Regions from separate parts of the Rossellomorea marisflavi genome, predicted to be linked through region 1. Evidence: riboswitches for the same ligand, from Rfam matches in the RefSeq annotation. Region 1 holds a riboswitch; the other holds the start of a gene.

Region 1 (6,372 bases):
TTCCAGGCCAACTTGTCGGGAATGTGAAAGAAATCATGGGACTCATAGGACCCTTCACTCATCAACAGGCTGCCAGTGAAATGGTGCGGTTGATTGAAGCTGAGAGGGGATGGATCAGGTCAAAGTGGAAAGACGAACAAGGAAACAGACTGTTGGATACCATGCTCAGTACATTGGAAGGCGAAATAAAGTAGGAAGTCGGATACATAATCCCTTCGTCCCTGCAAATCCTAAAGGCAGGAGGGATGTTCTTGAAGTATGTTTCAGCATTTCTATTAAAACTGGTCGTCACATTCCTGATTCTCTACACGGTTTTGGCAGGGGTCACAGGTCTATCGATGGGTTCCATCATTGCGTTGACTGGTGTGCTCGTTCTGATCGGTTATTTACTTGGTGATTTGTATCTCCTGCCAAGGACCACGAACGGTTGGGCGGTGCTTGCAGACTTCGGGTTGAGCTCGATTGTGGTTTATTTTCTCAGTTCGGCCATGGTGGCTGGTTCTCAGACCTTTCTTGTAAGGTCTTTTGTGGCAGCAGTGGCTGTAAGCTCATTTGAGTGGTTTTTTCACCATCATCTTAGGAAAAATGTTTTTTTGCCTGATTCCTCTGCACCCGTTTACCGGCAGGATTATCAAACTGAGGCATCAGAAGAGTTTCAACCTGACCTCGATCGGGACGAAAGGTAAAAGGACGGTATGCCCCCATACCGTCCTTTTGCATGTTTCAGCGTGAGTCGCCTTGATTGAATGTCTTCGAGAACTGTTTTACTACAGCGTGTACCTCATGTGTTTTTTCATCTTTTAATAATGGCGTGATCCTGGGGAGGAAAGAGAGTGCGTCTTCTTCTGAGAAGGTTCCTTCTTGTTGCTTTTTGAAGTTCTCCATTAGAATTAGTTTTGCCTCTTCTTCCTTGCCATCTTGAACGCGTTGTAAAATGAAAGATAAAAATTTTTCTTGCCCTTGTGAATCCATTACACGTCCTCCTTGAGTACATGATTTGATAAGCCTTTTTATTGTACCACCTTCATTGCCCATAAAAGCGGAAAATATAATTAGTAGTTGTAAAGTCGAGGATTTCCACTATAATTAGTACCAGGTATTAAAACTAGATGATGGGGTGATCTCATGTACTCATTTCTCGCCAATCTGGCAAAATTGATTTTTGGAAAAGTGGAAATCCGCAATGCCCATCTCCTTCCAAAAGATGGAGGCTACATTGTGACCTGTTCACACAAAACATGGCTTGATGTCGTCGCCCTTGGCTTCAGTATGCCCGGACCCGTACACTTTATGGCAAAGAAGGAACTATTCGACCGGAGAATCCCCGCCTTTATTTTACATAAGATTCACGCCTTTCCTGTGAACCGTGAGAACCCTTCTCCTTCAAGTATCAAAAAGCCTGTTAAACTACTTAGGGGAGGGGCAATCGTAGGAGTCTTCCCTGGAGGGACCCGTTCAGATGAGGATGTCGAAGCGAAACGTGGAGCCATTACGATAGCAAACCTCTCCCGGATGCCCATTGTACCGGCAGCCTATCACGGGCCGACATCGTTTAAAGAATTATTGCGCAACCGTCATAAAGCCGTTATCGTCATCGGCCAACCATACACCGTACGTGCAAAGGACAAGGAACAAATGACAGCAGAGACAAAGGTGTTATCAGGGAAAATCAATGAGTTGATCAAAGAAGCTCAAAAAATAAGCTGAAAGCTGTCCGTACAGATTTGACAATAGATCTGTACGGACAGCTTTTTATTTTGAAAAGGATTCATACCATATTTTCATTTGATTAGGTATGAATCCTTTTCCATGGCAGAAACTAACCAAAGAATGAAGCAGGGAGGGGATCTTATGAGGCGGTTGAATAATGCAGGTGAACAAGGGAATCTTGCGTACGTCAGCATATTCGGTACCACTCAGATTCATTTGAGGAACCCCATGATTGTTGCGCTCTGGTCCATGGCCTTTCCAGGATTCGGTCATCTTCTGCTTTCAAAATACCTCAGAGGTTTCGCCCTGGTGATATGGGAGATCTATATCAACCAGACCATTCACTTGAATACAGCCATGGTTTACACGTTCATGGGTGATATCGACGCAGCAAAAAGCGTTCTCGATATCCAGTTCATGCATTTATACATTCCGGTGTACTTGTTTGCCATATGGGATAGCCACAGAACCGCCGTCGACCTGAATAAAGTTTATTTAAGCCATAAAGGAAACAAGTCGACCGTCAACAGGAGGCTCGTGATTCGACCGCTTGAAATCAACTATCTTGATAAGAGATGCCCTGTTTCAGCTTTTTTTTGGTCCATGGCCGTACCGAGTGTTGGACATTTTTATAATCACCGGATCATATCGGGGCTTTTCACGCTTGTGACCACTGTTATTTATGTCTATAATTCCCATATATTGGAAGGGATTCATTATCTTATCTTAGGAAGATTGGAAACCTCTGTGAACGTACTCGATAAACAATGGTTATTGTACATGCCATCCTTTTACTTTTTCACTATTTATGACGCGTATGTGGGGGTCGTAGAGAATAATAAACTTTTTGACAGGGAACAGTCTGCCCTTTTAAAAGAGTATTACCAAAAAGGATCCTTGTTGATTGGCAAAGGATGGAGGGTTAGATAGTGCAAATCATCGCATCGTTCAATCATTCTTCCTACATCGAAATGACCATCGTCAAGCTTGAAGAGAAGGGGGTGGATGATCTATATGCCATTCCACTTGAAAGCAGGCAGAGAGAAACAAGGCTCTTTGACTCCATTCATTATTCAGATGGTCATTCCCTTCTCAATAAAGGCATGTTCCTTGCCGTGATCTTTTCGGTTATTGCCACAAGTCGTGGGTTTACTTTGGAATGGGGGCCGATCTATTGGGGGTTGATCGGGGCAGGGAGCGGATTGGTCCTTGGTTTCCTCATCGACTTGTTCCTGGTGAAGATCAAAGAGAGGAATCAGATTTTGGCAGATCATCATCAACCATCTGAAATCATCCTCATTATTAACTGTAGGTCAAAGGATGAAGAATGGGTGACCAGGACGCTATGGGAACATCATGCATTGGGGATTGCCGCGGTCGGAAAAGAGTGAAAGACGGACCAAACGATAAAAAACCATTCAATGCCTCATCATTGAATGGTTCAACCTTACTTTATGTGGAAGACATCGTCGGTCTAAACGGTTACTTTGTTGCAATTGATCCAATGGATGGAGCCCGACTCCGTATGTGGATGGCATTCTTTTTTTACGCTTCTAAACTCTTCTTCCAATTCTTCGAGGGTCAATTCGAACAGCTGTCTTTCTCCTTTTTTGTACACTTTGTGCACGATCAACTTATTGATCAATTCATTCCTTCTTTGCGTGGTTTCCATCATACTCACTCCTCATGAATGGTTGGGAAGAGGATATAAAAATCCCTCTTCAGGATAAGAAGAAGGATTGCCCGGACTCTTCGACTCATCTTTCAAGCACCTGCTTGTGGAATTAGCACAGTATCCCGATTTGGAACCTGTTGCTGAGGCTTCATAGGGCCATTCCCTCTGCCTCTCTTGATAAGCGTTATATGAAATATAGTATAAACCAAGTATACCAAGTTGTCAACTTGGTTTAATGTGCGATTTCAGACACACAAAATGAAGTGAATCACTCGTATAACCCGGTCAATCATGGTACCGTATGTATAGAATGAATAAAGCGGTTTGGAGTGAACGAGATGAAGACAGTGGCAGTTGTGGGTGGAGGTATCACCGGCCTTACGACACTATACTACCTTCAGGAATACTTGAAAGGTGAGGACGTAAGACTGATATTGATTGAGGGAGAAGATATGCTTGGAGGTAAAATCCAGTCGATCTCTTCGGATCCCTTCATCATGGAAGTCGGTGCCGATTCAATTGTGTCAAGACACCCGGGGGTCCTCGAGCTTATCGGGGAATTAGGGCTCATGGATGAACTTGTATATAACGAAACGGGTACATCGTTCATCTACACGCAGGACACACTACATAAGATTCCAACAGATTCAGTGTTTGGAATTCCCATGACGAGAACTTCCCTGATGGAGAGTACGCTGATTTCCGACGCGGGAAAAAGGGCTGCACTACTGGATTATGAAACGGAGAATGACACGTTCACAAAGGAAGATTCCATAGGGGATTTCCTGGAGTTTTTCTTAGGAAAAGAGCTCGTACAAAACCAGATTGCACCTGTTCTATCAGGGGTATATTCAGGGGACTTGCATACACTGAGCATGTCTTCCACACTGCCATACTTATTAGATTATAAGAATGCTTATGGCAGTATCATGAAGGGGCTATGGATCAACCGTGAAAAACATCAGGGGAAATCCAACAAGAAATTTGTTTCGTTTAAAACCGGATTATCAGCCATCATCAATCGGCTGGATGAATGCACGCCGAACGCAGAAAAATACAAGGGGATCGGCCTCGAGAGCCTGAAAAAATCGGGTCGTATGTATTCATTGGAACTCACCAATGGTGAAACCATATCCGCGGATGCAACCGTCCTTGCCATTCCACACAATCGTGCAAGGGGAGTTCTCAACCACCCGGAACTGAATGAAGGCTTTTCCCTTCTTAAAACGAAATCGTTAAAAAGCATTTACCTTGGATTCGACTTTCCTGATACCGTATTGCCTGCAGATGGTACAGGGTTCATCGTCGCAAAAGAACAAGGTGGAGTGAAAAGCGACGCCTGCACGTGGACAAGCAGAAAATGGAAACACACGTCTGTTGATAGTCAGCTCCTCGTCAGGCTTTTCTATAAGGATTCCAATCCCCACTGGGCAGAAATTAAACATCTCACCCAGGAAGAGTTGCTTCACACAGCTCTTAGGGATATAGAAGCGACGATGGGACTCAAAGGGGTACAGCCTATTCGAAAAGAAGTAACAGACTGGTCCGGCCTGATGCCCAATTACAACCTGGAACATGCACAATCAGTAAGACAATTGGAATCAAGCCTGGCTGTTGAATTCCCCGGGGTCATGTTAGCGGGTGCTTCCTATTACGGTGTGGGCATTGGTGCCTGCATTCAAAATGGAAAGAAGACAGCAGAGCAGCTGTCTTCACGACTTCGTTGAGCGGTGCGAGGTCATGCTCCTGAACAACAGGGAGGCCAGGCCGATCACCATTAGTAGCACCATGCTCAGATAGAATCCGTATCTGCTCTCCTTCAATGTGAACGTTCCGCTGATGGCCAACACCAAGATTCCCAGTGCAACGAGGCTCACTCCGTTCCTCATGACGTCCCTGTCAAGAAGCTTGAAGGAAGAAAGCAGAATGAATGCCCAATTACAAAGCAACAGGATACCGGCGGCCGTGATGAATGCTTCAAAAATGATTCCCGGCAATAGTTGAGAAGCGATGATGGCACACGCCATGCCGGCAATGGCTAGTAAAAGCGATGGAAGAGGGATATCCCTTTTCCATCTTTTTTTGAAGATTGCAGGGGCTTCACCTTCATCCGCCATAGACCGTAGGAGTCGGGTGACGCTGAATAACGCTGCAGCCAATGCGGATAAACCGGCAAACAGAATCACGCCGTTAAAACATGATGCGACAATCGGAACATTCCCCTGATTCAGGACAGATATGAAGGGGCTTTCCTCACTGGAAAAGTGTTTGGGCGCCTGCAGATTCATTGTGATCCAAAGTGCCAATACATACAATGAGCCAAGGCACATGATCAGTACCCTTCCACTTTTAAGTATATCTTTAGTATTGGAGAGCCTAGAAGCCATCAGACCGATGACTTCGATGCCGGCGAAGGAGTAGAAGGCAAAGATCAGAGAAGTTCTCATCCGATTGAATCCTTCATCAAAATGCATTGAACTATTCAAATGGAAGTGGTTTCCGGTCCCTGATAACAACGCTGCACCGATGAATAGGAAGATCACAAGCGCTGAGAGCTTGATGATGGAAAAAAAGTCTTCCGCTATATCAAATCCCCTTGCTCCGAGTAATACGACTGAAATGGATAGCACCGCAAAGATAAGGGTGAAAACCCATAGCGGAATGGAAGGGAACCAGTACCTGGACAAAATCCCAAGGGCGGTCAACTGCCCTCCCATGATCAAAATCGTAGAAATCCAGTAAATCCAGCCGCACAGGAAGGCAGCCCAACTTCCATATGCTTTTCCAGCGTAGGTACAGAAAGATCCTTCACAAGGATCGGCCATGGTCATCGTGGCAAGTCGCTTGTACACAATCCATGTTGCAAATGCTGCGATTAGGAAAGCAGGGATGATGAAGCCCCCCGACGATTTAAGGGCTATGCCTGTACCCAGGAAATACCCGGTCCCTACCGTACCCCCAGCACCGATCAAGGATAGGTGCCACCA
Region 2 (6,372 bases), 1.2 Mb from region 1:
AATTTCTCCACCTTTGATTTCAAGGTTGACACCCTTGAGGATTTCTTTACCTTCGATCTCCACATGAAGATCTTTGATTGTTAAAGTAGAACCTGCCATGTATATTACCTCCGTGACTTTATAAATGAAATAAAGGGATTCTTTATCCATTCTCAATTTATTATCATTACAATCTTATAACAAATAAAAGCTATAATCAACTTTTTCAGACAAAAGGGGACGGCGTGGAAACGGTAAAAAATACCCTTCTATTGTTGGCCCAAACGCCCTTCTGCATACATGATCCGTCCCATGAGCGAATCACGTTCCCACATCCCCTACCTTATCACGGATGGATGCCCATTTAAACCTCTATACATAAGAAAAACCAGTGATTCATCCATCACCGGCTCCTCCGTCATTCTTCTATATATTAGCATGCACTTTTCGATCGAGTGCAGCAATCATCCTGCGGCTTTCCCTATAATCCTTCTCTCTCTGCTTCTCTACTTGCATCCGAACTTCATGCTTTCGTTTGTACACCTCGTACCCTACTCCGTGGGCTCCATGCATGGCCTTTTCCATTTCGCTTGTGTACGACATACTGTCAAGAGAGTCGATAGTGAATCATTCCTTTCAGGTTTTTGTGTTACTCATTAAGGATACTACCCTGCCATTCTTTTGCCAAAACGTGTGTGGGGTGATTTTTTCAGAAAATCATCCTTCACTCCTGTTCTGCGCTAAATTGTCAGACTTTCTTACACGTTTCCGCCTGTATCCTCCTGAAAGGAGTTCATCCTCTTTTAAAATGCAAAAAAAGAGAGTCCGAAGACCCCCCTTTCATTTAATGCTTCAGTTCATTCAGATCATGCATGGATTGCTGAACAAGCGTGACCGCCTGGCTCATGGCTGCACCGCCTCCGAATGCAGCAGTCACTCCCACGGCTTCAAGGATTTCCTCTTCCGTACATCCTTGATCGAGACAACCCTTTGTGTGGTAGATGATGCAGTACTCATCTTGAGAATACAAACTGATGCCAAGGGCGATCAGCTGCTTCTCTTTCTTTGATAATACCCCTTCACGGAAACAATGCTCCGTGAAGGCATTGTATTGCTGTGCCAGCTCCGGCATTTTTTCAGTGAAGATCCCAAGCCCCGTCTTATAATCGAGCAGGGCCGCTTCCGTCGTATTTCTAGGCTCTACCTGCATTCACTTTCAGCTCCATTCTAATTCGAGTGATCGAAAATAGTATGAGCTTATTGCAAAAAGATTATGTTTGGTATTTATTCTTTGACCGGCACCACGGAACCTTTCCACTCTTTATTGATGAAGTCCTGAATTTCATCAGACTGAAGCACCTTCACAAGCTCCTTGATTTCTTTTTTGTCTTCATCACCTTTTTTGACCGCGATGATGTTCACATACGGTGATTCCTTGTCTTCAATGGCAATGGAATCCTTGACCGGATCCAGTCCGCTATCGATGGCATAGTTGGAGTTGATGACGACTGCATCGCCTTCTTCATTATTGTAAAGCTGAGTAAGAAGGGCCGGCTCGTATTCGTAGTCGAATTTCAATTTTTTAGGGTTTTCAGCGATATCATCCAATGTCGCCTGGGTTTTATCAATACCATCCTTCAATTTGATCAGACCGTTTGCTTCAAGCAAAGTCAGGATCCTTCCGTGCTCTGCCACGGAGTTACTGAATAGAATGGTTCCGCCTTCCGGGATATCTTTAAGGGATTGGTGCTTCTTGGAATATACCGCCATCGGTTCGATGTGAATTCCTCCGGCACTGACGAAGTCATAACCATGTTCCTTCTTTTGCCCTTCTAGATAAGGGATGTGTTGGAAGTAGTTCGCATCAAGATCTCCGCTCTCGAGATCCTTATTTGGCAGGACATAATCCTGATACGTTTCGATCTTGAGATCGATCCCTTCTTTTTCAAGGATCGGTTTTGCTTCCTCAAGGATTTCAGCGTGAGGAACATTGGATGCTCCGACCACAAGTTCCTTTGAGTCGCCTGAGCTACCGTTGCTCCCGCCGGTTCCGCATGCTGCCAATCCTATGATACTCGCTGCTGCAATCGTTCCCACTAACCATTTTTTCATCTGAATTCTCTCCTTTTATCGTTTATCTATTTTATTGGTGAAATAATCACCGACAAGCTGAATGATGAATACAAGAACCAGGATCATGATTGTCGCTGCCAAGGTGACATCGGTTCTGCTGCGCTGGAATCCATCCAGGAATGCCAGATTCCCGAGACCACCAGCCCCGATGACGCCTGCCATTGCGGTATAACCGACCAATGCGATGGCCGTCACGGTGATTCCCGAGATGAGAGCCGGCATGGATTCTGGGAGAAGGACCTTCATGATGATGGTACTCGTCTTGGACCCCATGGCTTTCGCTGCTTCGATGACCCCTTTATTGACTTCGCGGAGGGCGATTTCCACCATCCGGGCATAAAACGGGGCTGCACCGATGATCAGGGCTGGCAAGGCCGCGTTGGCCCCCCGGATCGTCCCGATCAATACCTTCGTAAAGGGAATCAGTAACACAATCAGAATGATAAAAGGGATGGACCTGAATATATTGACTGCCGCATTGGTAATCGTATAAGCCGCCTTGTTCTCCCAAATGTTCCCCTTCGATGTAAGGAACAAGAGGATTCCAAGGGCAAGACCGAGGAAAAAGGTCAAAATGACCGACATCCCCGTCATGTATAAGGTTTCAAGTGTTGCCTCCCACATTTTCTCCCAATCGACATTCGGAAAGACTTTTTCAATCATCTCTCCATCACCTCCACCTTCACTTGATTTTCAGCAAAAGCGACGGCCTGATCCACAATCAATGGATCTCCGGTCAGCTGGATGAACAACGTTCCGAAGGCCCCTTTTTGTGTTTGGGATATCTGCCCTTGAAGGATATTCACTTCAATATCGAACCGGCGGATCAGCGCTGTGATGAGAGGCTGATCTGTGCTTTCTCCTACAAAAGTAAGCTTCAGCACCTTCCCATCCTGACAATGTTCCAAGACATCATCCGATTCCTGTTGCTGAGAAACTTCTTTTACAAAACGCTTCGTCACTTCTTCCCTAGGGTTCCGGAACACGTCAAGTACGTCCCCTTCTTCGACGACTTTACCTGAATCCATGACCGCTACCCTGTGACAAATCTTGCGGATGACATGCATCTCGTGGGTGATCAACACAATCGTTAATCCAAGACGATCATTGATATCCACTAAGAGGTCGAGGATGCTGTCTGTGGTCTGTGGATCAAGGGCGGAAGTCGCCTCATCGCATAGCAGCACTTTCGGATCATTCGCCAATGCCCTTGCAATGCCGACCCGCTGCTTTTGACCTCCACTCAATTGCGAAGGATATGAATCGCCTCGGCCTTCAAGCCCGACCAGGTTAAGGAGTTCATTTGCTTTTTTGATCCTCTCTTTTTTCGATACACCTGCAATTTCAAGGGGGAACTGGATGTTTTCCAGGACCGTCCTCGACCAAAGGAGGTTAAAGTGCTGGAAGATCATCCCCATGGACTGCCTTGCTTCCCTGAGGGCCCTCCCTTTTGCCTCTGAAATCAGCTGCCCGTTCACATCGACGGCTCCATCAGTAGGGACCTCAAGCCCGTTTAACATCCGGATCAACGTGCTCTTTCCGGCTCCACTGTATCCGATCACACCGAAGATTTCTCCATCGTTGATGGTCATATCCACCCCATCGACGGCTGAAACCGTTCCGTTTTTCGTTTGAAAGATTTTTTTTACATCAGAAATCGTAATCATGTTGCATCCACCTCACCATCAGTAAAACCACCGGTTTACTAGGAATTATATCCAAATGACGTTTGCTGTTAAATCATCGAACGTCATTTGGAAAATAAAAATGCCTTTCTGCGATAAGCAGAAAGGCATACTATTTCAATAGTAGACTTTCTCTCATCTGTCGAAGCCTTCGCTTCGAGTGAATTGGCACCGTGTCAATTTTCATTGACGGTTGCCGGGTTTCATCGGGCACTTCCCTCCACCACTCTTAATAAGAGATAAACGTTATTTAATTATTCATACTAAATACTCAGAAATTTGTTACTAAAGTGATACTATCACCGAATAAACATGGTGTCAATTCATTTTTGCACATTATACGCTCACTGGTTCAACGATGTGAAAACGGGTCAACCAAAGCACGGATTCAGCAAACAACAAATGCCGGTAGCCCCCACGGACTAGGACATCCTTTTTATCAACAAGGGAAGTCAATCGCTCATTCCCTGCAAATAAAGAAAGCAACTGCCGTTCATGTCCAGCCGTTATCCTCAGGTGGGGCTCAGGATGGGGATTGGGAAGTACGGAACATCCCTTATTTGATATAGACAGACTGTACCCGCTTGAGCCACTTTGGAAGTGTAGGACGAACGGTGTGTCTGGAAATAATAATTGTAAGTGATACCTGGTCTCGCATTGATCTACTATTTTCTCTAAATACTCTCTCATGCAACCCCTCCAGTATCTCGGATACTTAACTAATTCCACTACTGGATTGTTTATCCTCCCGTACTTTCTCGACAGATTGTGGACGGACTGTCGAAGGAAGGGCCCAATAGACAATATATTGGCGGGTTCGTTTCATTTCCCGAGAAATATGTCCCGGTGTGTAGAAAAGTCGTAGTGGTTTTCGTGAAAATCTATCTATTTCTTGTGCTATTCGAGCATAAAAAAAGGCCTTTTTGGCCCCTTCACGCTACCTTTTTCAATGCTTCATACAGAAACGGTACAGACTGGAACGCATAGATCCGGTCGACCTCGACTCCATCTTTGAACAGGAGGAGGCAAGGAACGCTCTCGATTGCATACTCAGTTGCGAAATCCGCCATGTAATTAAGATTTGCCTTTGCAAAAACAAACGGTTGGGGCAGATTTTCTACGATCTCGATCATCCTCCCTGCAACCTGACAGGTCCCACACATGGGTGTATACAAATAGAGGGCAAGCAGTCTTTCATTCTTTCGAATCGTTTGCAGCGCTTCATGGCTGTTCAACTCTTTCAAATCTAATTCATCCTTTTTCCAAGATATTGTTGGTGGACATCAATATTGGCTCCGATCAAAACGGAAGCGAGGTGATATTCCGGGGCAGCAGCCACTTCCTTGTACATCCTGTCGATATACAGGTGGCCTGCTTCCGGGAACTCCCGCTTGAATTGCTTGCGGAGTTTTTCACCGGCTTCGTCGGCATCCACAAGGATGTATACGTCCCTGTCGATTAATGAATCAATCAGTTCGTCCATTTTAGTCAGACTGATCGTACCATTGGTACAAATGATTTCCACGGGCTCACTGATGATATCTTTGACCTTTCGTTTATCGGATGTGCCTTCTACGATCAGGACTTTTTCATCCACGACTTCCATGACAATCACCTTGACTTTCAGTGAAGTAGTAAAAGATTATTAATGGTCCACTTATTATCTCTATTTTCTCATGTCAGTGGTATTTTGCAAAGGATTTGATCCTAAAGAACACCGGGGGGGAATCCCCCGATGTCATGTTAACACCATCCACCTTCATCGCAATCCGTATAGCGGGCGTCATGCCCTTCTGATGAGGTATAGCTCTGGTAGATTTTATTTTCTTTCGCCTTGAAATTCGGCTGCATGCTGATCCCCTCCAACGAAAGGGGGACTTTCCCGATTGATTGGTTATCAAGGAATAGCTCAATGGAGCCATCCTTCACTTTTCCGATGACACGATCGGTCACATCGGCCTGTTTAGGTGTGAGCATGACCATCATCCTTTCATTAAAGGTTGAATTTATCTTGCCCTTGAGAATAAAAAAACACCTTGAGAATTTATCCCAAGGTGTTCCTGTTTTAGCCTTCGTTGATCATTTTATCGTATTCTTCAGATGTCATCAGTTTGTCCACTTCACCAGCGTCTGAAGGTTCCACAACAACCATCCATGCTTTCTCGTATGGAGATTCGTTGACGAATTCAGGGCTGTCAGACAGGTCTTCGTTCACTTCGACCACTTTTCCTGATACAGGAGCGTAAAGTTCAGAAACGGTCTTGACCGATTCAACGCTTCCGAAAGGCTCGTTCGCTTTGACTTCATCGCCGACTTCCGGCAGCTCGACAAAGACGATGTCACCAAGTTCTGATTGTGCGAATGCTGTGATCCCGATTCGGACGTTGCCGCCTTCGGACTTTACCCATTCATGTTCTTCTGAATAACGCAGTTCTTTCGGTGTGCTCATCTTTATCCCTCCACATGCTAGTTATACAAACTAATATTGACACATTCTTTAAGAGAAAAGCAAGGAAGTCTTGCACAAATATTCTGCTGCTTCCATTACTTCCAAGTCTCTTCAAACGTTTCTTCC

The links. Region 1 has a riboswitch for S-adenosylmethionine ahead of fbpA (Fur-regulated basic protein FbpA). Riboswitches for the same ligand answer to the same signal wherever they lie in the genome.
Region 2: linked by a shared signal. The riboswitch ahead of K6T23_RS17350 (methionine ABC transporter ATP-binding protein) and the one ahead of fbpA (Fur-regulated basic protein FbpA) in region 1 are both predicted to bind S-adenosylmethionine.

Annotation. Positions count from the first base shown of each region.
Region 1 covers NZ_CP081870.1:2,113,639-2,120,010, forward strand. Annotated here, with positions in the region: gene K6T23_RS11060 (aminoglycoside 6-adenylyltransferase) at 1-194, shown strand, start outside; gene K6T23_RS11065 (DUF2512 family protein) at 252-686, shown strand; gene K6T23_RS11070 (hypothetical protein) at 724-972, opposite strand; gene K6T23_RS11075 (lysophospholipid acyltransferase family protein) at 1,126-1,707, shown strand; gene K6T23_RS11080 (hypothetical protein) at 1,852-2,640, shown strand; gene K6T23_RS11085 (hypothetical protein) at 2,640-3,101, shown strand; gene fbpA (Fur-regulated basic protein FbpA) at 3,185-3,385, opposite strand; SAM riboswitch class I at 3,465-3,569, opposite strand; gene hemG (protoporphyrinogen oxidase) at 3,724-5,112, shown strand; gene K6T23_RS11100 (amino acid permease) at 5,098-6,372, opposite strand, start outside.
Region 2 covers NZ_CP081870.1:3,312,339-3,318,710, forward strand. Annotated here, with positions in the region: gene sufC (Fe-S cluster assembly ATPase SufC) at 1-99, opposite strand, end outside; gene K6T23_RS17330 (YuzK family famiily protein) at 406-582, opposite strand; gene K6T23_RS17335 (carboxymuconolactone decarboxylase family protein) at 824-1,189, opposite strand; gene K6T23_RS17340 (MetQ/NlpA family ABC transporter substrate-binding protein) at 1,264-2,091, opposite strand; gene K6T23_RS17345 (methionine ABC transporter permease) at 2,107-2,775, opposite strand; gene K6T23_RS17350 (methionine ABC transporter ATP-binding protein) at 2,772-3,779, opposite strand; SAM riboswitch class I at 3,930-4,036, opposite strand; gene K6T23_RS17355 (thioredoxin family protein) at 4,730-5,041, opposite strand; gene K6T23_RS17360 (toprim domain-containing protein) at 5,044-5,403, opposite strand; gene K6T23_RS17365 (YusG family protein) at 5,541-5,774, opposite strand; gene gcvH (glycine cleavage system protein GcvH) at 5,863-6,246, opposite strand; gene K6T23_RS17375 (arsenate reductase family protein) at 6,342-6,372, opposite strand, start outside.